One region of the Rossellomorea sp. KS-H15a genome, then DNA from elsewhere that is predicted to be linked to it. Evidence: riboswitches for the same ligand, from Rfam matches in the RefSeq annotation. Region 1 holds a riboswitch; each other region holds the start of a gene.

What was found. Region 1 has a riboswitch for S-adenosylmethionine ahead of metK (methionine adenosyltransferase). Riboswitches for the same ligand answer to the same signal wherever they lie in the genome.
Region 2: linked by a shared signal. The riboswitch ahead of mtnK (S-methyl-5-thioribose kinase) and the one ahead of metK (methionine adenosyltransferase) in region 1 are both predicted to bind S-adenosylmethionine.
Region 3: linked by a shared signal. The riboswitch ahead of M1J35_RS01880 (sugar ABC transporter substrate-binding protein) and the one ahead of metK (methionine adenosyltransferase) in region 1 are both predicted to bind S-adenosylmethionine.
Region 4: linked by a shared signal. The riboswitch ahead of M1J35_RS21780 (methionine ABC transporter ATP-binding protein) and the one ahead of metK (methionine adenosyltransferase) in region 1 are both predicted to bind S-adenosylmethionine.

The regions. Positions count from the first base shown of each region.
Region 1 covers NZ_CP096886.1:4,074,119-4,081,421, forward strand. Annotated here, with positions in the region: gene M1J35_RS20880 (immune inhibitor A domain-containing protein) at 1-277, opposite strand, end outside; gene M1J35_RS20885 (tetraprenyl-beta-curcumene synthase family protein) at 600-1,673, opposite strand; gene M1J35_RS20890 (alpha/beta hydrolase) at 1,687-2,490, opposite strand; gene M1J35_RS20895 (gamma carbonic anhydrase) at 2,575-3,090, shown strand; gene metK (methionine adenosyltransferase) at 3,204-4,406, opposite strand; SAM riboswitch class I at 4,623-4,766, opposite strand; gene pckA (phosphoenolpyruvate carboxykinase (ATP)) at 5,086-6,675, shown strand; gene M1J35_RS20910 (lmo0937 family membrane protein) at 6,737-6,886, opposite strand; gene M1J35_RS20915 (GNAT family N-acetyltransferase) at 7,069-7,303, shown strand, end outside.
Region 2 covers NZ_CP096886.1:2,153,219-2,160,521, forward strand. Annotated here, with positions in the region: gene M1J35_RS11040 (PAS domain S-box protein) at 1-1,347, shown strand, start outside; gene M1J35_RS11045 (methylated-DNA--[protein]-cysteine S-methyltransferase) at 1,362-1,817, shown strand; gene M1J35_RS11050 (DUF2087 domain-containing protein) at 1,976-2,569, shown strand; gene mtnA (S-methyl-5-thioribose-1-phosphate isomerase) at 2,611-3,663, opposite strand; gene mtnK (S-methyl-5-thioribose kinase) at 3,679-4,863, opposite strand; SAM riboswitch class I at 4,980-5,135, opposite strand; gene M1J35_RS11065 (carbon-nitrogen family hydrolase) at 5,231-6,013, opposite strand; gene M1J35_RS11070 (pyridoxal phosphate-dependent aminotransferase) at 6,135-7,303, shown strand, end outside.
Region 3 covers NZ_CP096886.1:397,482-404,784, forward strand. Annotated here, with positions in the region: gene M1J35_RS01865 (DUF2529 domain-containing protein) at 6-530, shown strand; gene M1J35_RS01870 (ABC transporter permease) at 582-1,568, opposite strand; gene M1J35_RS01875 (sugar ABC transporter ATP-binding protein) at 1,537-3,072, opposite strand; gene M1J35_RS01880 (sugar ABC transporter substrate-binding protein) at 3,089-4,165, opposite strand; SAM riboswitch class I at 4,262-4,369, opposite strand; gene M1J35_RS01885 (CTP synthase) at 4,537-6,141, opposite strand; gene rpoE (DNA-directed RNA polymerase subunit delta) at 6,595-7,158, opposite strand.
Region 4 covers NZ_CP096886.1:4,230,611-4,237,913, forward strand. Annotated here, with positions in the region: gene M1J35_RS21765 (carboxymuconolactone decarboxylase family protein) at 1-3, opposite strand, end outside; gene M1J35_RS21770 (MetQ/NlpA family ABC transporter substrate-binding protein) at 136-960, opposite strand; gene M1J35_RS21775 (methionine ABC transporter permease) at 976-1,644, opposite strand; gene M1J35_RS21780 (methionine ABC transporter ATP-binding protein) at 1,641-2,663, opposite strand; SAM riboswitch class I at 2,815-2,921, opposite strand; gene M1J35_RS21785 (SCP2 sterol-binding domain-containing protein) at 3,034-3,384, opposite strand; gene M1J35_RS21790 (thioredoxin family protein) at 3,900-4,217, opposite strand; gene M1J35_RS21795 (toprim domain-containing protein) at 4,220-4,579, opposite strand; gene M1J35_RS21800 (YusG family protein) at 4,757-4,993, opposite strand; gene gcvH (glycine cleavage system protein GcvH) at 5,087-5,470, opposite strand; gene M1J35_RS21810 (arsenate reductase family protein) at 5,599-5,955, opposite strand; gene M1J35_RS21815 (ArsR/SmtB family transcription factor) at 6,069-6,371, opposite strand; gene M1J35_RS21820 (SDR family NAD(P)-dependent oxidoreductase) at 6,403-7,182, opposite strand.

The DNA.
Region 1 (7,303 bases):
ATTCTGCTTTGGCTTCCAGGAATTTTTGCAGTCCCTTTTGTGCCTCTGCAGCAGAAGCATTTTTCTTGATCTTGCCTTCTTCCTTCAGCATTTCGATCAGTCGATCATCATTCGCAATCCCTAAATCAAACGCTCCTCCATGCTTATGATCATATTTCACCGTTGGCTTCGCTAATACATTCTGAGGTCCTACGGTTGCAGCTGATGCAGGTACAGCAAATGCCCCTACACTAAGCGCGGCAGCCATGGCCATGGATAATACTTTACGTGATTTCAAGCACGATTCCCCCTTAGTTATGTACTAAATTTTTACACTAACTACAATATACTCCACTATTCTGAAAAGTAAATATATTCAGATAGTATTTGGTTATTTAGTATTACGAAATAAAAAGGATATAGTCAAAAGGATCCATGTACACTCGACATAAATAAAGGACTATTGTCACAAAAATAGAAAAATCAACAAAAAATTTATGTATAAATATGGTATTTTTAGTCGTATATTGGATAACCGTGTCCAACTTTGGTTGGGCAAAACAGACAGAAAAAGGGACGGACCTCCGAAGTATTTTGGAGGTCCGTCCCTCGATCGTCTATTAAGATGTTTTTTTGCGGTTTCTCCATTTGCGGTAGATTTTCCCGTTCAGGTAGAAGAATTTGGTGATCCAGCCGGCTTCTCCGATGAATTGTTTGGAGAAGGATTGGACGCTTGCCTGTTTACTGGCTTTCTCGTCAGACAAATAGACTCCGATGAGTCCTTTATTGATCAAACGGTGAAAGTGAGCATGGGGAAGCTCATGGGTATGTTCATCGGCCTTCTGCAGAAAATGGATGAGTCGCTCTTTTAAATGCTCATCATTTTCATAATAGAAGCAGAAGTTTAAATCTCCCCCTTCCCGGTCCTCATCCTGATCGATGAAGTAATCGAGAAGAATATGTAATCCCTGTATATACGGGAAATAGCCCCGCTTGATTTTCTCCGTATACGAAGGCTTGAAATCACTTCGATTGGCATAAGAGACCAAGCAGAAGATGCCAAGGGTCGAACCTGAACAAGCGGAAAACTCATACCAGTCCATTTCAGGCAGGTTCGGGCGGTGGGTTTCAAACCATCCTTGAAGCCTGGCCACCCTCTCTTCTTTCTTCACGTGTTTATGTATCTGCAGATCACAATAATACTCACACAGTTCAAGGAGATCATCCTTGATGCTTTCGTAATGGCGTAAGTTGCGCAAAACGGATTGACATGTCAGGACCAGATCCCTCAGGTATCCTCCATCATCCTGGTCCCTTCTTAAAGCATAATAATTGACAGCTTCTGCCCCCACCGTCAAGGAATCCTTCATGGACTGATGCAGGAGGGCAAAGTCATCGGGATCAAGGGACACACTGCGATCGCACAGATTATCCAGGTAATCGCTGATCGTCTGATACGCGACGATGAACCGGATCGTATCTGCTTTATGCTCCAATGCCAGAAGGGAAAGGATCGATCCTCCCTCGCAATGGAATGTTTTATGCTGGATGCTCGCAAGTGCCTGATTCCTCAGTTCCTGATTCGGTATTTTTTCCGCCCGCTTTTTCCAGCCGTCCAATTCTTCGTGCACGATGGGAAAAACGGTGCGGTACACTCTTGTCATTAATGAAAAGGGATCACTTGGTATCGACATTTCATCACCTCTTTTACAAAATGTATCCCAGCGCTTTCAATCTGCTTTCAATGAAGATCTTAGAATACTCATAGATCTCTTCTCTTTCAGGTTCATTATAAATTTCATGATAGCACTTTGGCCATTCTTTGTAATGCATTTCAGATAATGACAGCTCATTAAACCATTTTTTCACTGTCTTTTTTTCGACGATTTTATCATCCCCTGCCTGCATCACAAGCAATGGGACGTCTGGCATTTTTTCCAGGTTGGCAAATGCTTGCTTCATCGCCTGTACAAGCTCCCTGTACCAGCGGACAGATACTTTCGTGATATAAAGCGTATCATTGCTGTCGATTTCCCGGACATCTGCGTTTCGGGTCGCCATATCGATGGTTAATCCTGAGGGGAACTTCACCATCGGAGCGATTTTATTTAAACCGAGGGATAATAGCTCGACCGGTTTAGCCGGGGTCGTAACCAATCCTAAACACGGCGAGGATAAAATGACACCTGCTACGTTCACATGGGATTCCTGCAGGAGTCGTATGGCGATTAGCCCGCCCATACTATGGCCGATCACAAAGACGGGCAGTTCAAATTGATAGGCTGCCTGGACCCAGTCCTTCACTTCCACAATGTATTCATCAAAGGAATCGATATGTCCCCTTTGGCTTCTTGACGTCATTCCCTGACCGGGTAAGTCACCCATGACGACGTGAAAGCCTGATGCACGCCACATTTCAATGAGCCAACCATATCTTCCGTGATGTTCCATCGCTCCATGAATGATGACGATGACTGCCTTTGCCTCTTGATCTGATTCCCATTTCCACATGGCAATTCCTCCTTTGTAGTTCTCTCCATGAATGAATTCTGCTACCATTATTATAATAAATATTATTGAAAGGGGTAGTAAAAAATGCTCTATCCGTATTATGATAAGAAACCCATCATCGCCCGTTCGGCATTCATCGCCGATTATGTCACCATCTCAGGGGACGTGGAGATCGGTGAAGAATCAAGTATCTGGTTCAATACCGTCATCAGGGGGGATGTCGCTCCCACAAAAATCGGGGATAAAGTAAATATACAGGATAACTCCATTCTCCATCAGAGTCCAAATAACCCTCTTATCCTTGAAGATGAAGTGACCGTCGGCCATGGGGTGATCCTACATAGCTGTAAAATCAGGAAAAAGGCATTGATCGGCATGGGCTCCATCATCCTTGATAATGCCGAAATCGGCGAAGAGGCGTTCATCGGAGCCGGAAGCCTTGTCCCACAAGGGAAAGTCATCCCGCCAAATACCCTTGCCTTCGGACGGCCGGCAAAAGTCGTGAGGGAGCTCAATGAGCACGATATCAGTGAAATGAAGCGCATTTCAAGAGAATACGCAGAAAAAGGACAATATTATAAGAACATCAAACCGTTTTAACTTCCTATACTTGGGATACCCCATCCTCCTTGAGAATACTCATGGAAGATTTTCTTTTGATCATCAACAAAAAGACCAACACCCCAAAAAGTGTTGGTCTCTTCTATCTTTCCTTATTCAGCTAATGCTTCTGCTTTCAACGCATCTGCTTTGTTCGTGCGTTCCCAAGGAAGATCAAGATCGTTACGGCCGAAGTGTCCGTAAGCAGCTGTCTGCTTGTAGATCGGACGACGAAGGTCAAGCATCTTGATGATTCCTGCAGGACGAAGGTCAAAGTTATTGCTCACAACGTCAATTAATACATCTTCTGACACTTTCCCTGTTCCAAATGTATCAACGGAGATGGATACGGGCTTCGCCACACCGATTGCATACGCTAATTGAACTTCACATTTCTCAGCAAGTCCCGCTGCCACGATGTTCTTCGCTACATAGCGCGCTGCATAAGCCGCTGAACGGTCCACTTTCGTTGCATCCTTACCAGAGAAGGCACCGCCACCGTGACGTGCGTATCCACCATAAGTGTCAACGATGATTTTACGTCCTGTCAGACCTGCATCACCTTGTGGTCCACCGATTACGAAGCGGCCAGTCGGGTTGATGAAATATTTCGTTTCTTCATCGATCAGTTCTTTCGGTACAACCGGGTCGATGACATATTCTTTCAGGTTGCGTTGGATTTGCTCAAGCGTCACTTCAGGGTGATGCTGAGTAGAGATAACGATCGTGTCGATACGGACCGGCTTATCGTTTTCATCGTATTCAACGGTTACTTGTGTTTTTCCATCCGGACGAAGGTAAGGAAGGATCTCTTCTTTACGTACTTCTGTTAAACGACGGGAGATTTTGTGGGCAAGGGAAATCGGAAGAGGCATAAGCTCTTTCGTTTCATTACAAGCGAATCCAAACATCAATCCTTGGTCACCTGCACCGATTGCATCGATTTCTTCATCCGTCATTTGACCTTCACGGGCTTCAAGGGCCTGATCGACACCTTGAGCGATATCGGCAGACTGCTCATCAATGGAAGTCAGAACTGCACATGTTTCAGCATCAAAGCCGTATTTCGCACGTGTATAGCCAATTTCACGGATCGTTTCACGAACGATTTTCGGAATATCAACATACGTATTCGTAGTGATTTCACCGGCAACAAGCACAAGACCCGTTGTGACAGACGTTTCACACGCTACACGTGCATTCGGATCATTGGTCAGAATTGCATCAAGAATTGAATCAGAAATTTGGTCACAAATTTTATCTGGATGTCCTTCGGTTACGGACTCAGATGTAAACAGACGACGTTTAGTTGACATCAAGGTTCCTCCTTAAGCATATTTGTCAGAACGATTCTTCTGACAAAACAGTAAACAGATACGGTACTCATTTCCCTAAGTAGTATGAAGTAAACATGATTCTTTTATAAATAAATCATGATTTATGTGCATGTGGTCCACTATAAACAGAAAAAACCCTTCCTCGGGGAAAAAAGTTTCAGAGGAAAGGTTTCAGATCATAGCCGCGCCTTTTCTCTCTTATCGTTCAAGGTTTTAGAGACCTTGCCTCAGTTTAGCACCTTCGCTTAATCGGATTCATTAAAGAAATGGATCCATTCACTATTTAGCAGGTTGCTGGGTTTCATAGGGTCTGCTCCCTCCACCAGCTCAGGATAAGAGTATCCGTTCAAGGAACAATGATAACGGTTAGGACAAGTGGTGTCAACTTTTTTTGAATGACAGGTTTAACCATTCATTTCGTGGTTTCAGCCTGTTTTTTATCATCTACATAACCTAATGGGGTAATGAGGCTAAACATTGCGAGGTGCATTTCATATAAATAAGAAGAAACATGCTTTATTCGGTCAAGAAATGTGACAAAATGAAGACACATTATAAAATTAAATAAATAGTATAGACTAATAGCTTGATTGTGTTATACTATTTTTGTAAAGTAAACGATACCATTTAAATAAATTTATATAAAGGAAGGGTTCGAATGAATTCAGTGAGCATGTCTAATGAATTAACGGAATTACTTAATGGTCAAAACATCCAGGAACAATTATCTGTTTCTCAACTAGTCGAAAAGGTCCTTCAACGAAATGAAGGCGTTTTAACTTCATCAGGTGCAATCAGAGCAGAAACTGGTAAATACACAGGACGCTCTCCTAAAGATAAATTTATTGTTGAAGAACCAACGACGAAAGATAAAATCGAATGGGGTTCTGTCAATCAGCCGATCTCATCGGAATCGTTCGATAAATTATATACGAAAGTCATCGAATACTTAAAAGAAAAAGAAGAAGTATTTTCATTTAAAGGATTCGCAGGTGCCGACCCGAAACATAGACTACCGATCCAGGTGATCAATGAGTTTGCCTGGCATAATCTGTTTGCCCACCAATTATTCATCCGCCCGGAAACAGAGGAGTTAAAAGATCATCAATCTGAATTCACCGTCATTTCAGCACCGAACTTCAAGGCTGATCCAGAAGTGGATGGCACTCACTCTGAAACGTTCATCATCGTTTCATTTGAAAAAAGGATCGTGTTGATCGGCGGTACCGAATATGCCGGTGAAATGAAAAAATCCATCTTCTCGGTCATGAACTATGTACTTCCTGAATCCGACATCCTTTCCATGCACTGCTCTTCGAACGTAGGTCGTGAAGGCGATGTAGCATTGTTCTTCGGATTGTCCGGTACAGGGAAAACGACTTTATCCGCTGATCCAAACCGCCGCTTGATCGGTGATGATGAGCACGGCTGGTCCCCGAACGGCGTATTCAATATCGAAGGCGGATGCTATGCTAAGTGCATCGGGCTGACACGTGAAAAAGAACCTCAGATCTTTGATGCGATCCGTTTCGGTTCGGTCCTTGAAAATGTCGTTCTTGATGATATGTCCCGCATCGCGGATTATGATGATAACACTTTAACAGAAAACACGCGTGCTGCCTACCCCCTTCAAGCGATGGAAAACATCGTGGAACCAAGTATCGCAGGACACCCAAATACGATAGTTTTCTTAACAGCTGATGCTTTCGGCGTATTACCTCCGATCAGCAAGCTGACAAAAGAACAGGCAATGTATCATTTCTTAAGTGGATATACATCGAAGCTTGCAGGTACGGAGCGTGGAATCACTTCACCACAGGCAACTTTCTCAACTTGCTTTGGATCTCCATTCCTTCCGCTTCCTGCCACTCGTTACGCAGAAATGCTCGGTAAGAAGATCGATGAGCACAATGCACAGGTATTCCTCGTGAATACGGGTTGGACCGGCGGAGAATACGGAGTTGGGAATCGCATGAAGCTTTCCTACACCCGCGCCATGATACAGGCGGCACTTGAGGGTGAACTTACGAATGTGGAAACGGCAACAGACGAGATTTTCGGTCTGAACATCCCGGTTCACGTTCCTGGTGTTCCAGACGAAGTACTTCAACCTAAGAAGACATGGTCCAATGAAGCGGCTTATGAAGTCAAAGCAAAAGAACTTGCTCACAAATTCAACGAGAACTTCAAGAAATTCTCGAACGTCCCTTCTGACATCGAACAAAAAGGCGGCCCGTCCGTTAAATAAATCACTTAACTAACATACAAAGGTCCGTCCCTCAAATCTGAGGGACGGACCTTTGTTATCGTTATAGCCCTTTTTTCCGGCCGGTGATTCTGTTGAATAAGAATACGACAACGGCGATGATCAGTAGAACATGGATGACGGCTCCACCGATTTTAAAGATCAATCCTAGTAACCAAAGAACTAATAAGATTCCGATGATGGTCCAAAGCATGTGTGCTCCTCCTTAGAACTGTTATAGAAAAACGAGTATTGCTCATAAGTTTCCCTAAAAGATGAAATTTAAAACCACTACCATTTCCCTATTCTTTTTTTCGATTCCAAAGTAAAATAACACTTTACTAAATATTACTAATTTTGGTATGATTATGATTAAATTTTACAGGGGGAATTGAGATGATCAGACAGCTTACAGAGAAAGATCATGTTATTTGTCAGCGACTCATTCAGCAGCAGCCTGCTGAGAACTTGTTCATCATCGGGGACATCGAAGCCTTTGGGTTTGAACAGGATTTCCAGAAGATTTGGGGAGATTTTGATGAGGAAGGAAATCTCCGGGGGATCCTCCTCAAATACAGGGAAAATTTCATCCCTTATTCCATGGGGGATTTTGACGCAGAAGGCTTTGCCG
Region 2 (7,303 bases), 1.9 Mb from region 1:
GATGCCATTGTCTTATGGGATCAGGACGGAAGGGTCCTTAAAGCGAACTCTTCAGCACTGAAGATATTTGAATGCACACTTTCCGAGCTCCTCTCAAAAAAAATCAGGGATTTCGTTTATCCCTTGGAAAGCCAGAAGTTTGATTTGGTCATGGAACAATTATATAGAAGCGGGGCTGTAAGGGATGAGGTGTTGTTCCTCATGCCGAACAATCAGCTCAAACATTTGGAATTCACGTCCAAGCTTCATTCCGTGGATGGTTATAATATGACCATATTCCGTAATGTCAGTGAACGATATCAAATGGAGAAGGAACTGCGTGAGAGTGAGGAAAGGTTCCGGAAGATATTCGAAGGATCATTGGACGGACTGCTTTTGACCAATCACAATTATGTCGTCGTTGATTCGAATCCTGAAGTGAGTAACATCATTAAGTTGGATAAAGATCAGCTCATTGGTAAAGATGTACGTGAGATATTGAATATTGAGCCGGGTGAGGAAGCCTATGAGGATTATCTGCATCAATTGAAGGATGAAGGTCAGGCAACGTTTTTAAAAACGCTGACATCCTCCAAGGACAGGGTTCAATACGTTGAATTATCGTCGAAATACAATTTGCTCTCTAATCTGAATTTAACCATCATCCGGGACATCACAGATCAAATCGAGATGCAGGAACAACTGAGGAAGTCTGACACATTAAGTGTGGTAGGGGAGCTTGCGGCAGGGATCGCGCATGAAATCAGAAACCCGATGACGGCGCTTAAAGGATTCATCCAACTGCTTGAGAACAGCGTCGGAAAGGATCATGAGATGTACTTTAATGTGATCACTTCTGAATTCCAGCGTATTGAGTCAATCATCACGGAGTTTCTCGTGTTGGCCAAACCTCAGGCGATCCAATACCAGGAAACGAATTTAATCAGGATCATGAAGGATACGGTGGAATTGCTGAGTGCACAGGCTGTCATGCATAATGTTCAGTATGAGGAAAGGTATCAGGAAGACCTCCCGACCATAGTAGCTGAACCCAATCAGTTAAAACAGGTATTCATCAATGTCATTAAGAATGCAATTGAAGTCATGTCGGATGGAGGGGTGATTTCCATCAGCATCGGGGAGACCGAGGACGGGTTGATTCATATCGAAATTAAAGACCAGGGAGGCGGAATCTCAAAGGATAAAATCAAGAAGCTCGGCGAACCTTTTTATACAACAAAAGAAAGAGGGACTGGACTTGGGCTTATGGTAAGCTTTAAGATTATTAAAGAACATAAAGGCAGCGTCCAGGTTGAAAGCATCGTTGGAGAAGGAACCGTTTTCCATATCTATCTGCCTAAATCATAAAGGAGTCCTGTAATATGACCATTCATACGATTGTAATCGACAGCCCCATCGGGAATCTAAAGCTTACGGCCGATTCGACTCAATTGCTTTCTGTGCAGTTCGTGGAGGAAGAAGCGTCCATCGAAACGGATCATCCCATTTTGATTAGAGCAAAGGAACAGATACTGGAGTTTTTTAAGGGTGATAGAAGAGCATTTGATCTTCCTTTGAAAATCGAAGGGACCGAGTTCCAAAAAGAAGTATGGAATATCCTCAAGGAAATACCCTATGGCGAAACCTGGTCGTATCAGGATGTAGCACAAGCCATTCAAAGACCGAAAGCAGTCCGGGCTGTGGGGCAGGCGAATAAAGCCAACCGTTTTCCCGTCATCATCCCTTGCCACCGTGTCATTGGGAAAAATAAGACACTCACCGGTTATGCAGGAAAGCAGATAGACAAAAAAGAAACGTTACTCTCATTAGAACAATAACAGGAACAGGCATTTTCCATGTGGAGAATGCCTGTTTTTGGTTTTGGCGACACGAAACGGTCATGCAGGGGAAAATTCTGAAAATAACAGTTGATGATTTGTTCTATTTAGATTATCATCTAATTAGATGATAATCTAAATAGGTAGGAGGTGGAACGGTGCAATTAAGCAAACAGATCGCGTTTCATAAAACGATGGGGGACGCGACCCGCATCAAGATCGTTTATTTATTGGCAGAAGAGAGTTTGCACGTGGGGGCCATAGCAGGAAAGCTTGGACTTACTGCGCCAACGATCTCCCATCATTTGACGAAACTGAAAGAGTGCAACCTTGTTTATTCACGGAAAGAGAAGAACACGGTTTACTACCATTTGAATAAAAAAGTATTAAGTCATCACGGGGACGTTCTGCACAGGTTTGCTCAAGAAGAGAAAGGGGACAGGACAATGTCAGAGAAGTTAGTGAAGGAAAAACAGAAGGTGAAGAACAATTTTCTGGAGAAAAATGGACGGATCAAAAGTATTCCCGCCCAACAAAAGAAAAAACTATTCATTCTTGAACACCTCGTGGAAGGTCTGAAGGTGGGGGAAAAGTATAAGGAAAAAGAGCTGAATGAGTACATTCTACAATTCCATGAAGATTTCGCCACCTTGAGGAGAGAGTTCATCATCCATCAGTTCATGTATCGGGAAAACGGCATTTATGAGGTGAATCCGAAGGAAATGTGGGCATCTACAAAACTAGCAGAATGAAAAATGAAAGAGAAGGGTGAATTCCTTCTCTTTCAATCTATTTATGCCTGATTTATAATCCGTTGAATGCTTTCTTGAAAACGTGGATACAGCACACCTTTTTCGGTGATGATGCCGGTAATCAATTCATGGGAAGTCACATCAAAAGCGGGATTATAAACATGAATGTTTTCGGGTGCGATCATAGAGCCACCCATCATCGTGATTTCGTCTGGCCCTCTTTCTTCAATCGGGATATCGTCACCTGTTCTCGAGGTGAGATCGAATGTAGAAGAAGGAGCAGCCACGTAGAATGGTATATTGTAATGATGGCATAGGATTGCAAGCATGGACGTACCGATTTTGTTCGCGGTATCCCCGTTCGCAGAAATCCGGTCGGCTCCGACAATCACAGCTTCCACACCTTTCTCCTTTATTGTATGAGCGGCCATGCTGTCAGTAATGAGGGTCACGTCGACTCCTGATTGCTGAAGCTCCCAGGCAGTGAGTCGGGCGCCCTGAAGGACAGGGCGTGTCTCACAGGCGAATACTTGGAACCCTATTCCCCTTTCCCTGCCTAGGTGAAAGGGGGCAAGTGCCGTTCCATATTTACCCGTGGCAATGGATCCCGCATTACAGATGGTCATGATCTTCCTCTTGTCATCCAATGCATCCAATGCGTGTTCACCGATCATCCTGCATATTTCCTCATCCTCCGTATGGATCTGAATGGCAGAATGAAGCAGATTGGTCTTGGCTTCATTCACGGATTGTGCATGGGCAAGAACTTGTTCCAACCGATTCAATGCCCAGAACAGATTGACTGCCGTCGGCCTTGAATCAGCGAGGTATTCTTTATCCTTCCTGAAAAGGTGATTGAATTCTGTCAGATTGTCTGTTTCATAATGAGAAGCAGCATGTGCCAATCCATAGGCGGCTGTGATCCCGATCGCCGGGGCGCCTCGCACTTTAAGCGAAACGATGGCTTCATAATAGTCTGTAATGTCCGTTAGCGTCAAATATTCCACAGTGTTCGGCAGCTTTTGTTGATTAAGAATCAGTAAATGATCTTCATGCCACTCGAGTGAAGTTGGAATGGTCGGTGTATGTGTCATGAGTATCTCCTTTAATTATTCAGAATGTGACCGTACTAAAGTCAGAAGCTCTTCAATGGAAAGAATGTGTTTCCGATTTACAATCAATTTCTTTCCGAGGTTGAGGCATGCTCGTTTTGCCTTTAATCTTTGTTCTTTATCTTCGATGCTCTCGAGGTCTTCCACATGTGCAAGACCGATTGTCCTTCTTATACACTCGCATCCTGCAAAACCGATGCTGTCCTGAAAACTCTTCTCCAATACATACTCAAGGTACCCATTCACCTTCGTATAGGCGTCACCACTTTCCTTCCAATGTCTGGAGAAAGTAGCAGAGAAGACGTTCCAAGTATTTTCGATATGGTGGAGGATGAATTCCTTTTCACCTGGATTCGCGATCACTTGGAAAATAAGATTGGCAATAAACTGACCGATATCGAAACCGATCGGCCCATAAAAAGCAAATTCCGGGTCAATGACTTTGGTGTGTTCGTCATCCACAAAGATGCTGCCTGTATGGAGATCTCCATGAAGCAGGGCTTCCCCTTCGGTAAGGAAGCTTTTTTTAAGTTTTGCGACCTCGAGTTTTACAGTGAAATCATCCCATAATTGCTGGACATCCCCGGATAATTCCTCCTCAAACTCATTCGTTTCACTGTTGAAAAAAGGATCCGTGAATACTAGGTCCTCCGTGATTTTGCATAGCTCAGGATTAGAAAATTCTTTCACATATTCTTTTTTCTTAAATGGATGAAGGGCATAATCAGAGGTGAAGTACAGTGTATTTGCAAGAAATGTACCAATGTCGTCTGATAGCTTTGGATACTTATTCCCATTGAGCAGGCCGGTACGTGCGATGGTGAGGTTGCTTAAATCCTCCATCACTGTGACGGCAAGGGATGGATCAGAATGATACACTTCCGGTACGAGATCGCCTACAAATGACCGCTGAAGGTGTAAGGCACCCGCTTCAATCCTTGCCCTTTCGATCGTAAGTGGCCAGCTTTCACCTACAACCTTTGCATAGGGGAGGGCTTGCTTGATGATGATTCCTTTACCTGAATTCCTTTCAACTACATGAAAAACGAGATTAAGGTTCCCATCCCCGATTTCTTCACAAGTTAAAAGTGAACCGTCTTCAAATATTCCTACATTCACGGCTATAGCGATGGCCGACTGTTCCGTTAGTGGTTGGTACGTATTGAGCTTAGTGATTGCCATTTTCGTTCCTCCTTTTAGTGCACCTTATGAAAAATGGGTGTTAGGGAGGCTTTTCCGCAGCATAAGAAAAGCCTCTTTCCATGTTCGAAAGAGGCTTGAAGAGTCATCTTCTTCGCCTCTTATCTCCCAGAAAGATGATCTTTCTGTTGGAATTAGCACCGTGCCTTACTGGATTGATCATCCGGCGCATACAGCGCCCCGTTTTACAACGGTATTATGGTCGGTTGCTGGGCTTCATAGGGCCAAATCCCTCAGCCAGCTCTTGATAAGAGTTGCGTATGTCCTATTTAATTAAAATTCTGAATGTTCATTTGAATTGAATGGTACCATTGAAGTATTTTCCATGTCAACGGTTTTTTAATATCTTCTAATAAAAATTTGGTCTCCGGTCTTGAAAGATCGGAATTTGTTTACGGACCTTTTCTACTTCCTGCAAATTGATTTCAGCAGTGACCAACTGTTCACTTTGGGTTCCTTTTGCAAGGATTTCCCCCCATGGATTGATGATAAGGGAGGAGCCGCCAAATTCATTGTCAGGGTCACTCCCCACACGGTTGCATGCAATCACAAAGCATTGATTTTCAATCGCACGTGCCCTTAAGAGGGTCTCCCAGTGATCCATTCTGGCAGCCGGCCATTCAGCCACCACAAAGACAATCTTCGCTCCCATCATGACATGTTTCCTGAACCATTCAGGGAAACGGATGTCGTAACATATGAGTCCTGCCATCATCGTATCATCAAGAGAGAACGCCCCGTCTTCCTCTCCGGGAAGTAGGTAATGATGTTCATTCATTAGTTTGAATAAGTGAAGCTTTGAATACCGTTTCACCAACTCGCCATATGCATCAGCCACCAATAGTGTATTTCTAACTCCATCTGTTGATTTATTGGCAACAGAGCCTCCTATGATGTGAATGGAATATTTTTTTGACAGGGAAGTCAGGAAGGAGGAAGAATCTTCGGCTCCCTCATCTGCGATCTCATCTATCCGTGTAAGATCATAACCTGTCGTCCAGAGTTCAGGAAGAACGACGACACCGCATCCCTCCTCCTTTGCTTTTTTGACCCACTGTTCCACTCTCATCTTGTTTTCTTCAGGATTCCCAAACACAATATCCATCTGGGCGAGACCCACCTTTTGAATCATTACCTTCACCTCGGTATGTACTTTTTGTCATTTATTCCTTTACATTCTTTATGTTCCGTTATATCATTTGTGACTAGAATTTGAAAGTAATTAATTTTCAAAAAAATGAGTGGGTGAATGTATGAAACACTTTGAAAAAGCAAAACGCTTGGAATCATTACCTGAACAATTTTTCGCTTCCCTTGCAGGAACTGTGAATGCTGTTGTGAATGAGGGGCATGATGTCATTAATTTGGGACAGGGAAATCCAGATCAGCCGACCCCTCCACATATTGTGGAAAAACTAACAGAAGCGGCTCAATCTCCTTCTAACCATAAATATCCTCCATTTCGTGGTTTATCGAGCTTTAAGGAGGCGATTGCAGCTTTCTATTTGCGGGAATACGGTGTGGAGATAGATCCCGAAACCGAAGTAGCGGTTCTCTTTGGAGGAAAAGCAGGTTTGGTGGAGATCCCTCAATGTTTATTGAACCCCGGGGATGGAGTATTTGTCCCGGATCCAGGTTATCCGGATTATGTATCGGGGGTCGCATTGGCAGAAGCCAGTATGATCAAGATGCCGTTGAAAGAGGAGAATGGGTTTCTTCCGGACTATCGTGTCCATTCCCGTGAAGAATGGGAAAGGGCGAAATTAATGTTCCTCAATTACCCCAATAATCCAACGGGTGCTACCGCCACAAAATCCTTTTTCGAGGACACGGTGGAACTTGCTTCAAAGCATGATATTTGTGTGGTGCACGACTTTGCTTACGGGGCGATCGGTTTCGATGGACAGAAGCCTTTGAGCTTTCTTGAGACGGATGGTGCAAAGGATGTCGGGATTGAGATATATACATTATCGAAAACCTATAATATGGCAGGCTGGAGAGTCGGTTTTGCCGTTGGGAATAAGAGTGTCATTGAAGCGATCAATCTCCTCCAGGATCACCTTTACGTAAGCCTGTTCGGCGCGATTCAAGAAGCAGCCACTACGGCTTTACTGAGTTCCCAGGATTGCGTAACGGAACTGGTTGCCACATATGAAGAACGAAGACAACTCCTGATCTCGGGTCTACAGGGAATTGGGTGGGATGTAAAAGCCCCACAAGGTTCCTTCTTTGCCTGGCTTAAGGTGCCGGAAGGGTTCACATCTGTTGAGTTCTCAACCTATTTACTTGAAAAAATCAAAGTGGCCGTTGCTCCTGGTGTAGGATTTGGAGAATATGGAGAAGGGTATGTACGGGTCGGTCTTTTAACGACAAATGAACGGATAAAAGAGGCGATTTCCCGTATAGAAAGTTTAGAATTATT
Region 3 (7,303 bases), 730 kb from region 1:
ACTTTATGATTAAAATGTTCACCACACAGTTAACGGGACTGTTCAAACGGATTTATGATAAACAGGAATTCGAAATCGAGGACGGCGCACGCCTCCTTGCCCAGGCCGCCATCGGACAAGGAAGCATCTATATAAAAGGCTACCGGGAAATGGAAGCCGTCACCGCTGAAGCCCTGTTCGGCGCCGAGCCGCTTCCTTCTGCTAAACGATATGATTCTTCCGTTGAACTGACTGAAGCGGACCGTGTCCTGATCGTCACCCGTTATTCGACGGATGAAGAAGCAGTGACGTTTGCGAAGAAGCTTTCTGCTGAAGGTGTGCCCTTTGTAGCGGTGTCCGGATTGGTGGAAGGGGAAGAGAGTCTTGTGGACCTTGCTGACATTCATCTGGATACAAAAGTGATCAAAGGGATGCTCCCCGGCGATGAAATCGGTGAGCGCGTGAGTTTCCCGTCAAGCATGGCTGCCCTTTATCTCTATTTCGCATTGGGGTTTGTGATCCGTGAGATGTTGGAGGAGTATGAGGACTAATTCCTGAAAGTAATCGAGAGGCACCCGACCGGGATGCCTCTCTTATTTTTTTCAACCTTTGCGCTTTTTCGCATGAATATACGTCACGGCCAACGCTAATACCAATACACTTCCTTTGATGATTTCAAATGCATAGTATGGGAGGTTCATCATGGTCAATCCATTCAGCAGGACCCCGATCAGGGCTGCCCCGAAGAAGGTTCCGAGTATGTTGGGTTTTCCGGCACCGAGGACGGAAAAGCCGACAAATACGGCTGCGACGGCTTCCATCAGCAGCGGGGCACCGGCGTCCATCTGACCGGATCCGACCCGGGCCGTGAACAGGATTCCGCCGATCGATGCGAATATGCCTGACAAAACGTAGGCAATCAGCTTCACTCTCTTCACACGGACTCCGGATAAGCGTGAGGCTTCTTCATTTCCCCCTGTCATATACAGGATACGGCCCCACGTGGTGAAATGCATGATCACATACACAATCGCGACCAGTACGAGCATGATCCATACCGGTACCGGCAGGCCAAGCCATTTCCCCTGACCGATCCACAGGAACGTGTCGGAGAATTCCCCCGGCGCCGTGCCTCCGGTTGTCATGGGCATGTGATTGTAAATCGAATAACCTTCTGTATATGTACGGTGAACACCTGAAATGATGTACATGGCCCCTAATGTTGCGAGGAGATCGGGAATACCGAATTTCACGATCAGTAAGGAGTTGAACAACCCCACCCCTGCCCCCACCAGTAATGGAGCGAGAAGGACGATCCACAGCGGGGCTTCATACCAGACCATCAACGATGCAGTCACGACCGTGGATAAGGAAACCGTCGATCCGACAGACAAATCGAAGCCGTCGACAATGAGGGTGAAGGTGACCCCGATGGCCACCAGTGTGACGATGGAAATCGACCGCAGGATATCTGACAGATTCCCGTATGTAAAGAAAAAGGGATTGTAGAAGCTGAAAAAGAGGAGGATCACCACCATCAGTACAATGGCACCGTATTTAAATAGTAAGTCGAGTATCTTGCCTTTCATGCACATCCGTCCCTCCTGAAGCATAAAACAATATGATTTCCTGCGTCGCTTCTTCTTTTGTTAGTTCTTTGACGATCCGGCCATCATACATGACGAGAATCCGGTCCGAGATCGCCAGGATTTCTTGTAACTCACAGGAAAAGTAGAGAATCGCCTTCCTTTTTTCGGCGAGGTCTTGAATAAGGGAGAAGATTTCCTTTTTCGCTCCCACGTCCACCCCTTTGGTCGGTTCATCAAATAAGAATACCGAAGCCTCATCCGTGAGCCACTTTCCGATGGACACCTTCTGCTGATTACCCCCACTTAAAAAGTTCGCCTGAACATTCTCATGGGCGGTCTTGATTCCAAGGGAGCGAATTTTTTCCTGAGCAAGCTTTCGTTCCTTCTTCTTATTGATCCATAACCCGTTGGATACTTTCTTCAAGGAAGGAAAGCTGAGATTGTGCTGAACCGATTCATGAATGAAGAGCCCCTCTTTCCGCCTCTCTTCGGGAACGAGTGCCAATCCATTTTGAACCGCGTCCTTGGGAGAGTGAATCTTGAGCTTTCTCCCTTTGAGGAAGAACTCTCCTCCTTCAAGGCGTGAGGTTCCGAATAAAGCTTTGGCAAGCTCCGTTTTTCCAGCTCCGACAAGGCCCGCCACCCCGACTATTTCTCCTTCTTTGACCGATAAGTGAATATCCTTCACTTTCCGACCATCGTCGAGCCCCTTCACCTCATACAGTGTTTCACCCGCGACAAGGGAGCCCTTCTGGAAATCTGCCTGGAATGCCCCACCCAGCATGGCCTCTATGATTTCGTGGGAGTTCGTTTGATGTGTTTCATACGTTCCGACTGTCTCCCCGTCTCTCATCACGGTGATGCGGTCGGAAACTTGAAACACTTCAGGCAGCCGGTGGGAGATGAAGATGATCCCCACTCCCTCTTCTTTCAAATCGTCTATCACCTGGAATAACCTTTCTGTTTCTGAAGAACTAAGTGGTGCCGTCGGTTCATCCAGGATCAGTACTTTTGCTTTGTGGAGAAGGCTACGGGCAATAAGGACCAACTGCTTTTCAGCCAGACTTAACGAAGCGGCGGGCTGATGCAGGGGGATCGATTCGGCCCCGATCTTAATGAGTGCCGCCTCTGCTTCTTTTTTCAGCTTTTTTTGGGTGATGAAGAGGGAACCTTTTTGCGAGAAATGATCCAGGCAGATATTTTCCGCCACCGAGAGCTCGGGAACGATGGCGGTATCCACTTCCTGGTAGACACAGTGAATGCCGTTTTCCTTGGCTTCCTTCGGAGATTCATAGACTCTTTTTTCAGAGAGAAGAGTGATATCTCCGCTGTCCCCGACATAAGCTCCTGATAAAATTTTCATCAGGGTGCTTTTCCCTGCGCCGTTCGCTCCCAGCAGGGCATGAACTTCTCCCTCCCGGACATCGAATCTAGCATTTTTCAAGGCTTTCACGCCAGAAAAGCTCTTGTTGATACCCGACATAGTCAATAGTGGAGACGTCATCGATCCCAGCTCCTTTCTAGTTTGTGAACGAAGATTCGAGCTCTTTCAGCTCATCTGTATACCCCTGCTCACTCGCTCCCCATCCTTCAATATGCTCGTTCAATTGATCCGTTGTAATCGATTCTTTCGGTAAAGCAGTTTTTTCAATGAACACGGGGTCCAATTTCACTTTTTCAGGCGTTTCTTTCCCGTTCAGCTTTTGATAAAGGAAGCGGACCTGGACCCTGCCGATATCTTTCGGATCTACCGCTGCCGATGCCACCCATGGGCTGCCGTCTTTTTGAATGATCTGAAGATCCTCGTCACTCATGTCGATTCCGTATACTTTGATTTCATCTCTTCCTGCCGCTTCAATTGCACGGACGGCCCCTTTCGCAAATTCATCCCACGCTGCCCAGACAGCATCGATGTCCCCTTTGTTTGGGTATTGTTTCAAGATCGCCTCCATCTGAGCCTGTGTATCAAGCGCTGTATTCTGACTCGCTGCTCCAAATGCCGCGACTTCTTTAATATCCGGATTCCCCTTTAAAAATTCTTCGTATGCCGCCTGACGTCTTTCCATGGGTGCAAAGCCTGCGACCCAAATTTTTACGATTTCACCTTTGCCGCCAAGCTCATCTGAAAGCTTCGTCAAGGTTTGTTCAGCCATTTGTTTGTCCCCCTGCTCGAGGACCGTCACTCCTTTTGATGCCACGTCCGCATCGAAGACGACAACCGGAATATTTTGGTCTTTCGCCTTTTCCACCCCTGATTGCAGTGCTCCTTTCGTTCCATGGTCGATCAGGATCCCATCAAACTTCTGGTTGATGGCCGCGTCCAGGTTAGAGGACATTTTGGCGAGATCGCCTTCCGAAGTGAACACTTGAACCTTCCCCCCGAACTTTTCCACCTGTTCCTTGACCCCTTCAATGTATTGAGCGGAAAATGTCCCGAGATTGATTTGCATGATAAGGGCGATTTTTTTATTGGCTAACGGATGATCGGAAGTCGCTTCCCCGCCGTCTGCTTCCGCCTCCTGTGATACCTTTGGCTGACAAGCCGCCAAACTGAAAAGTAGTGCGATTAATACGAGTAATGATGCCGCTTTTTTCATCTTTCTTTTCTCCTCCCGAGGGTGTCCCCCTCTATTTTTTCAAATAAAAAAACCCCTTTTCCCAAGAGAAAAGAGGTTTATGTATAAATAAACGTGCTCTTATCACTCAGGAAATGCTTCCTGCAGGTCTTAGCACCTTTCCGTCATAAACGGTAGGTTGCCGGGCGTCATCGGGCCAGTCCCTCTGCCAACTCTTTATAAGAGAATATGAAATTTGGTTGTGTTCGCTTTTGCTATAATCGCTATATTAACGATATGTGGAAATATTGTCAATATTCTTTTTAAAAAAATTCTGTGGCGGGTCTCCGGAAATGATCACCCAACACTACAAAAAAGCCCTCCCAAACCGGGAGGGCTCTATCAATCAAATCTTATTTCTCACCATACGCAAGGGACGCTTCCACGAAGTCTCTGAATAGAGGCTGCGGGCGTGTCGGGCGTGATGTGAATTCCGGGTGGAATTGAGATGCGACGAACCATGGGTGGTCGCTCAGCTCGATGATTTCCACAAGGCGGCCATCCGGGCTTGTGCCTGAGAAGATGAATCCGGCTTTTTCCATTTGCTCACGGTAGTGATTGTTGAATTCGAAACGGTGACGGTGACGTTCGTATACGACTTCTCCATCGTAGGCTGCATAGGCTTTTGAACCTTTTGTCAGCTTACATGGGTATAGTCCGAGACGAAGGGTCCCGCCAAGGTCTTCGATATCCTTTTGTTCCGGTAAAAGGTCGATGACCGGATATGGCGTTTCAGGATTCAGCTCAGCAGAGTGTGCTCCTTCAAGTCCAAGGACATTACGCGCATATTCGACGGATGCGAGCTGCATGCCAAGGCAGATTCCAAGGAAAGGAATCTTGTTTTCACGGGCATATTGCGTCGCAGCGATCTTTCCTTCGACACCACGGTCACCGAAGCCGCCTGGTACAAGGATTCCATCCACGTCAGCAAGCTTCTCTGCCACATTTTCGTTGTCGACAAGCTCAGAATTCAACCATCTCACTTCAATATCGCTGTCGAAATGGTAACCTGCATGACGAAGGGCTTCCACTACAGAAATATAAGCATCCTGTAATTCAACATATTTCCCTACAAGAGCGATCCTTGTTTTGCGGGAAAGGTTTTTCACCCGGTCAACCAGTTCATTCCACTCGGTCATGTCTGCTTCATGGCAGTTCAGCTTCAAGTGCTGACACGTGATTTCATCAAGTTTTTGATCCTGAAGGGCAAGTGGTACAGAGTAAAGCGTATCTGCATCCATTGCTTCGATTACGGCATGTTTATCGATATCACAGAATAACGCGATTTTGTCTTTCATATCCTGGGTCATCGGCATTTCTGTACGTACAACGATGACATTTGGCTGGATACCGAGACTGCGAAGCTCTTTTACACTGTGCTGGGTCGGTTTCGTCTTCATTTCACCCGCCGCTTTGATATAAGGAATCAGCGTACAGTGAATGTACATCACGTTGTCACGACCGACATCACTCTTGATTTGGCGGATCGCTTCAAGGAATGGAAGGGATTCGATATCCCCGACCGTTCCACCGATTTCCGTGATCACGACATCAGAATTCGTTTCGCGGCCGGCACGGTACACGCGCTCTTTGATTTCATTTGTGATATGCGGGATGACTTGTACAGTCCCGCCAAGATAATCCCCGCGGCGCTCTTTTTTCAGAACAGTAGAATAGATTTTACCCGTTGTCACAGAGCTGTATTTCGTCAGGTTGATGTCAACGAAACGCTCGTAGTGACCAAGGTCAAGATCCGTCTCAGCACCATCATCGGTTACGAATACTTCACCGTGCTGATAAGGACTCATCGTTCCCGGATCCACGTTGATGTATGGATCGAACTTCTGGATGGTGACGCTCACTCCACGGTTTTTCAATAGTCTTCCAAGGGACGCTGCTGTGATCCCTTTCCCTAGTGACGACACTACGCCGCCTGTTACGAAAATATACTTAGTCATGTATATGTCCCCCTTATAAAGTAAGTTTGGTTCAAAAAAAGTAGAGGGTGTCTCTTATGTAGTCATGTCATGAATTTATCTTGTTCAAAGAAGGACAAGTCCATTCTCCCAAAATAAAACCAAGTGCATAAACCAGCTAAAAGACAGCCTCTTATTATCAAGATACGTAAAGATGTAAGGGGTCTTAAAAGAATCGATCCTTCACACTTAAAACCTTGTCATGTCAAAGCATTCTTCTGTATAAAAACAAAAAACGCCCCGCTTACAATCTTGTAAGGGGAGCGTGATATACGTGATCTGTCCCTTTTTAGGGAGCCCAAATAAAATACTACCTTCCTAAGAGGTAGAAGTCAAGCATAGAATAAGGGATAGAATTTTCACTCATTTCACGCAAATCAAAAGGCCCCCGGAAGGCCCAAAAGCCTGGCGGGAGCCATACTGATTCGGGAGAGATTATTTCTCTTCCTCTTCTTCCAATTCGTCTTCTTCGTCTTCATCTTCATCGTCGACATCGTCGAATTCATCGATTTCGAGCTCTTCCTCGTCCTCATCAAGATCCAGATCCTCGTCTGCATCATCAACATCGACATCGTCGTCGTCATCCGTCAAATCATCATCGTCGTCTGCATCGTCCAGATCATCATAATCGAGATCTTCATCATCAAGATCATCGAAATCATCCAGATCCAGATCTTCGTCTTTCTTCTTCGCTTTTTTCTTTTTGCTGGATTTCATCGTTGGAACGGTCTCTTCCTCGATTTGATCAACCGGGTACCATTCTCTTAATCCCCAACGGTTATCACCCATGGCAATGTATCGTCCGTCAATATTCAAGTCCGTGTAGAATTGAAGTAAACGGCTCTTAACCTCTTTATCAGAGATTTCAAGCAAACCTTTGATTTCGCTTACGATCTCTTCAAATGCCATCGCTTGCTTTTTCTCTACTAAAATTTCATGTGCCAATTCAATGAATGACGTTTGACGCAATTCTTCTTTGGATAATTGCTTAAGACTCACTTTACGCACTTCCTTTCTCTATTTCACACTCTACTAAGTAGAGTAAAAAAGGGCAAAAATTCTCCATTATCAATTTTAACCATATTCAACATTATAAACAATATAAATCACTTTATGCCAGACATATCTCGATTTTCCCGCATTT
Region 4 (7,303 bases), 160 kb from region 1:
CATTTCATCCAACTCCATTTCGAAAATAGATTCATCGAAAATAGTATGAGCCAATTTGGAAATGAATATGTTAAAAAGTTACCGAAGGACCCTTGATGAAAGAAAGCCGATGCATAAGCACCGGCTTTTCTATTGTTATTCCGTTACGGGTACAACTGCTCCATCCCATTCTTCATTGATGAAGTCCTGGATTTCTTTTGAGCGCAGGGCTTTGACCAATTCTTTCACTTCTTCTTTGTTTTCGTCACCTTTATTTACAGCAATTACGTTCACATATGGGGAGTTGCTGTCTTCGATGGCGATGGAGTCCTCCAGGGGTTTCAAGCCTGCATCTATGGCATAGTTGGAGTTAATCACAACTGCGTCCCCTTCTTCATTTTCATACATTTGCGGAAGGAGTGCCGCTTCGTATTCATAATCGAATTTCAGTTTTTTTGGATTTTCTTTGATGTCTTCCAGCTGAGCCTGTGTATTTTCCACTCCGTCCTTTAACGTGATCAGACCTTTTTTCTCTAATAATGTAAGGATGCGGCCATGATCGGATACGGAATTACTCATCAAGATCGTGGCACCTTCAGGAAGGTCCTCAAGAGATTTATACTTTTTGGAATACACACCGATTGGCTCGATATGAATTCCGCCTGCATTGACGAAATTATATTCGTTCTCTTTCATCTGCAGATCCATGTATGGAACGGTTTGGAAATAGTTCGCATCCAAATCACCATTATCCAGGTCTTTATTCGGAAGGATATAGTCTTGATATGTTTCAATTTGCAGGTCGATTCCCTTATCTTCCAAAATCGGTTTCACTTTTTCAAGGATTTCCGCGTGGGGAACGTTTGACGCGCCTACCACTAATTCCTTCTCGTCACTGCTTCCGGATCCGGAATCACTCCCGCATGCTGCCAATCCAAAGATACTTGTTGCTGCTACTATTCCTGCTAACCATTTTTTCATCTGTTTTCTCTCCTCTTATCGTTTGTCTAATTTATTTGTGAAGTAGTCTCCAATGATTTGAATGGCGAATACAACGAGTAAAATCATGATGGTTGCGGCAAGGGTTACATCCTCCCTGCTCCGTTGAAAACCATCCAGGTAAGCGAGGTTTCCTAATCCCCCGGCCCCGATGACACCAGCCATTGCCGTATAACCCACCAGGGCGATGGCTGTTACCGTGATACCTGAAACCAAAGCCGGAAGAGATTCGGGAATAAGCACTTTCCATATGATCGTGCTAGTCTTCGCCCCCATCGCTTTCGCTGCTTCAATGACGCCTTTGTTCACTTCTCTTAATGCAATTTCCACCATGCGTGCGTAAAACGGTGCTGCTCCGATGATCAGGGCCGGAAGAGCCGCGTTCGCCCCGCGGATGGTATCCAATAAAAATTTGGTGAATGGAATCAGTAATACAATCAGGATAATGAACGGAATCGAGCGGAATACATTGACCACTGCACTGGTCACCGTATAAGTAAGCTTGTTTTCCCATAAATTTTCCTTGGATGTAAGAAATAAAAGGATCCCAAGAATCAGTCCTATTACGAAGGTAATCAGGACTGACATCCCCGTCATATAAAGGGTTTCAACAGTCGCTTCCCACATCTTCTCCCAGTCTACATTCGGAAATATATTTTCTATCATCTCCCGATCACCTCCACTTTGACCATCTGTTCCTCAGCGAAGGCAACGGCTGCAGAAATCGTCTCTTCGTTTCCATCAAGATGGACGAACAGCGTACCATAAGCCCCATTTTGCGTCTGGGAAATCTGTCCTTGAAGGATATTGACATCCAGGTCAAAACGTCGGATCAAGCTGGTAATGAGCGGTTGCTCAGTCGATTCACCAACGAAGGTGAATTTCAGTACTTTCCCTTCAGGATATTGTGCTAACAGGTGATCGATCGTTTCCCCTGTTTCTTCCACTTGTGATACTTCTTTCACAAATCGCTTCGTCACCTGCTCTTTAGGGTTTCTGAACACCTCAAGAACATCCCCGAGCTCTACCACCTTCCCTTGTTCCATGACTGCCACACGATGGCAGATTTTTTTGATCACGTGCATTTCATGGGTGATCAGGACGATGGTCAGACCTAAACGTTTATTAATATCCACCAATAAATCAAGGATGGAATCTGTTGTTTGCGGATCTAAAGCAGAGGTGGCTTCGTCACAGAGAAGGACGTCGGGATTATTTGCAAGGGATCTCGCAATCCCGACCCTCTGTTTCTGTCCACCGCTCAACTGGGATGGATAGGCGTCTCCTCTTCCATCTAATCCCACCAGCTCCAATAATTCATTGGCCCTTCGCACTCTCTCCTTCTTAGAAACACCGGCTATTTCTAATGGAAACTGGATATTTTCAAGTACCGTACGCGACCAAAGGAGATTGAAATGCTGAAAGATCATCCCTATTGACTGCCTCGCCTGCCGAAGATCTTTCCCTTTCACTTTGGAAACGATCTGTCCATTTACGTTCACGGTTCCATTTGTGGGAACTTCAAGTCCATTGAGCATCCGGATCAACGTACTTTTCCCTGCCCCACTATAGCCAATCACTCCAAAAATTTCCCCTTGGCCAATGTCGATGTTGACGCCATCAACGGCTGAAATCGGGCCAGATTTTGATTGATAGATTTTTTTCACATCTGATATGGTAATCATGCTGTCTCCACCTTCTTTCTGAGTAAAACGACCTTTTTAATAAGAATTACAGTTGCACATACCGGGCAATCCCCACAGCCTTTTCGTATACAATAAAAAATGCCTTCCTGCGATAAGCAGAAAGGCATAATCATATATAGGACTATCCTTTCTCTCATCTTTCAAAGCAAATGCTTTGAGTGAATTGGCACCATTTCAATTTTCATTGACGGTTGCCGGGCTTCATAGGGCACGTCCCTCCACCTCTCTAAATAAGAGTAAAGTATCGATTTATTAATTTTTTTGAATTGTTAAAGACTCTGAAAATTTGCTACAAGAGAGATTCTATCATCGAAAATAGAAATGTGTCAATTCTTTTTTCTTATGTTTTTTAAACTTGAACCGGTTCCTTCATCCTGGACCTTGTCAGCCAGAGGATGGATTCTACAAATAACAGCTGGCGGTATCCTCCCCTGACTTCCAGGATGCCGTTTTCAATCAGTTGAGACAATCGCTCTTCTCCTGTTAGTAGGGATAGCATGTCCTTCTCTTTTCCCTTAATATCAAAATGCGATTGCCTGCTACCATCACGCAATACAGCACAACCTCTGTTTGAAACGGAGATCGCATAACGCTCCTTTTCACATTGAAATTGAAGAACAAATGGGCTGTCCGGAAACAAGAGTCGTAAGTGATACCTTGAATGACACTGATCTACTAATTCCTCTAAATAGATTCGCATGAATACCCTCCCAGTGAAACTTCTATATAGTATCAATTCCACTTTTAGGTATTTTTTCCTTTTAGACATTCTCGACATGTTTTGAATGAGTTTATCTTATTTGTCGAACAGTAAGAAATTGGGTGATGACCAGTCAAAAAATGATGGGATTCGAAACATTTCCCAAGAAATATGTCCTCGTTTGTAGAAAGAAAATGACTACTTTCGTAAACTTTTTCTGTTTTTTATCAGCATCGTGCTGGTTGATTTCCGCTCCAGATGCTCGCTTTCCTCGGGGCGTGAGTTGAGCCTCCTCGTGCTTCGCCCTGCGGGGTCTCAACTTTCCCGCTATTCCCGAAGGAGTCGAGCATCTTCCGCTCCAATCAACACTAATAATGTACTTCTCAAATTAGTTCGTTTTAATAATCATTTATTCATATGTGTTGAGAGGGCAATTTCCTCCTATTTCTAAAGCTGGTGAAGAATAGAAGTGAAGACAAAATAAAAAGACCTTTCATAAAGGTCTCTTATCCCCACTAGATGTTTTGGATTTTGTTGATGGTTTCGTATAGGAATGGGACGGATTGAAAGGCATAGATTCTTTCCATTTCCTGTCCATCTTTAAATAAAAGAAGGCAGGGGACGCTTTCAATGGATTGTTCTTCGGCAAATTGGGGCAGATAGTTCAGGTTCGCCTTCACAAAATGAAATGACTGGGGGAGTTTCTCGACCACTTCCAACATTTTACCCGCGACCTGACACGTACCACACATCGGTGTATATAGATAAACGGCTTCCAACGCATGGGATCTGATCGATTCGTTTAATTCTTCTGTCTGGCTTACCTCCAACAAAACTAAATCATCCTTTTTCCAAGATATTCTTTATGCACATCGATATTGGCACCAATGAGAACGGAGGCAAGATGATATTCCGGGGCCGCGGCCACTTCCTTATACATCCGGTCTATATAAAGGTGTTCCGCCTCGGGGAATTCACGCTTGAATTGTTTACGTAACTTCTCCCCTGCATCATCCGCATCGACGAGGATGTATACATCCCTTTCAAACAGCTCATCGATGAGTTCGTCCATTTTGGTGATGCTTATCGTTCCATTTGTGCAAATAATTTCAATCGGTTCTTTGATTATGTCTCTTACTTTCCGCTTGTCTGTTGTACCTTCGACAATGATTACCTTTTCGTCAAGTTCCATCATGATCATCACCTTATCTTTCAGAAATAAGATTAGGATAGTATATTCAGATAACAAGAGATGATGTCCACTTTCTACTCATATTTTCTCATGTTTACAAAAAATAGTGCAAGTGGTTTGTTTCATTGCTTATAGAAATGGTGCCAGATCCATACACGAATCTGGCACCGCGGGTCACCTTTAACACCATCCACCTTCGTCGCAATCCGTGTACCTTGCATCATGGCCTTCGGTGGAAGTATAGTTCTGATAAATTTTATTTTCTTTTGCTTCGAAGTTCGGTTCCATTGTCAGTCCATCAAGGGGCAAGGACGTTTTACCGATTGGCTGACCGTCGAGGAATAATTCGACTTCACCATTTTTCAGCCTGCCTGTCACCCTGCTTGTGACATCTAATTTCTTTGGTTCAAGTACCATGCGTATTCATCCTTTCTTTTTGCGAATACCCATATGATGCCCAAAAAGAAAAACAAAACACCTTGAGAAATCCTCAAGGTGTCCAGGTGGAAATTATCCTTCATTGATCATTTTATCATACTCTTCAGCTGTCATCAGCTTGTCTACTTCTCCAGTGTCTGTTGGTTCCACAACGACCATCCATGCTTTTTCATAAGGTGATTCGTTCACGAACTCAGGGCTGTCGGACAGCTCTTCATTCACTTCTACAACCTTACCGGAAACAGGTGCGTATAGCTCAGAAACGGTCTTTACCGATTCAACACTGCCGAAAGGCTCGTCCGCTTTGATTTCATCTCCAACTTCAGGTAACTCGACGAATACGATATCGCCCAGCTCAGATTGTGCAAATGATGTGATTCCTACGCGTACATTTTCCCCTTCAACTTTGACCCACTCGTGTTCTTCTGAATAACGAAGTTCTTTCGGTGTACTCATTCTCTATCCCTCCAAATGCTAGTTATACAACCTAATATTGACACACTTTTCATCGAAAAAGCAAGAAAACTAAGTGTGAATAATGAAACTTTTTCATCGTCCACGATCTGGAAATCACGAAGCCGATTTTACTTCCAGGTTTCTTCGAATGTTTCCTCTTTGAATCCTACTGTCACCTTGCTTCCATCCGTTGTGATCGGACGTTTGATCAGCATCCCGTCAGAGGAAAGGATTTCTAATAATTCATCGTCTGAAGCTGAATTCACTTTATCTTTAAGACCCAGTTCACGATACTTTTTGCCGCTTGTATTGAAGAACTTCTTCAGAGGAAGCCCACTCTTTTCGTACAGGCTTTTAAGCTCCATTTTTGACGGGGGATTTTCTACAATATGTATTTCATCTATGGAGAGACCCTGGTCCTCCAGCCACTTTTTTGCTTTCTTGCATGTACCGCATTTTGGGTAAGAATAAAAAGTCAATGACATCATTGCACCACCTTTCCTGGTAGGTACCGGATAGGGTGTATTGCCCATCCGGTCACCGTGAATCTATTTCTTACATTCGACAATATTCGTTAGTATCCTTCTTTTCCGGAACATTACTCACATTGATTTTCAACGGTTTGTACCAATTCTTTAAGAAGGACGGTTGCGTTGTCCAGCTCAAGAGAATAGAAACGCTGTGTTCCTTTTTGCTCCAGTGACACCAGTTGCTGATCTCTGAGGATTTTTAGATGATGGGACACAGCAGGTCGGGATAATGTCAGATTTTCTGTTATTTGATTGACCGTCAGAGGTTCTTGTTCAGCAAGAAGTAAAATGATGTCCTGACGATAAGGATCACTCAACGCTTGGAATAATGGAATACAAGCACGGAATGTATCGATTGCTTTTTGACCCATAGCCTTCTCCCTTCTGCTCATTCACGTATCATTATACCCGTTCTTGTACCTTGCGAACAATATTCGTGACCATTTTACGCGGCATGAATCGAATCGCCTGAGTCAGTAACCGGTTTTTCATGCCTGGTACGATCACTACTTTGTCCTTTGTCATCATTTGTTTATAGCCTTCTTCCACAACCTCTTCGACACTCATCACACCCGACTGGAAGAGCTTAGAGGACTGAAGTTCGGCCGCGTCACTGAATCCTGTTTCGGTCGCACCCGGGCAAAGAGCCGTCACTTTGACCCCATGACTGGACCATTCATTGGCCAAAGCTTCCGAGAAGGACAGGACATACGCTTTTGTTGCATAGTAAACGGCCATCAATGGTCCAGGCTGAAATGCCGCTGTTGACGCAACGTTTAATATACGGCCATTCTTCCGGCTCACCATTTCCTTCCCAATATACTTACTCAGCTCTGTCAGGGCCGTGATATTCACTTGGATCATATCCAGTTCTTTGGAAAGTTCCGTGTCCTCAAACTCCCCGAATAATCCGAATCCGGCATTATTGATGAGGATATCAACCTGAAGCCCGTGAGCTTTGATGCCCTCATATAATTCTTTTGCTGCTCCGGCTTTGGAAAGATCAGTGGGGAACACGTAGGTGTTCACACCGTATTTGTTCTTGAGTTCTTCTGCAACAGTCAGGAGTTTCCCCTCGCTTCTTGCTGCCAGAATCACGTCATGGCCCGAGCTTGCAAACTTATGACAAAAATTCAGTCCGATCCCGCTTGAAGCCCCTGTAATAAAAACCGTTTTATTCATCTATTATGACCACCTTATATTATATGTTTAAACACTTAAACGTTTAAGTGTTTAAACATATAATAATTTATTAAAGAGGGAATGTCAATAAAAGAGGGACGGACCTCCAAATCGGAGGTCA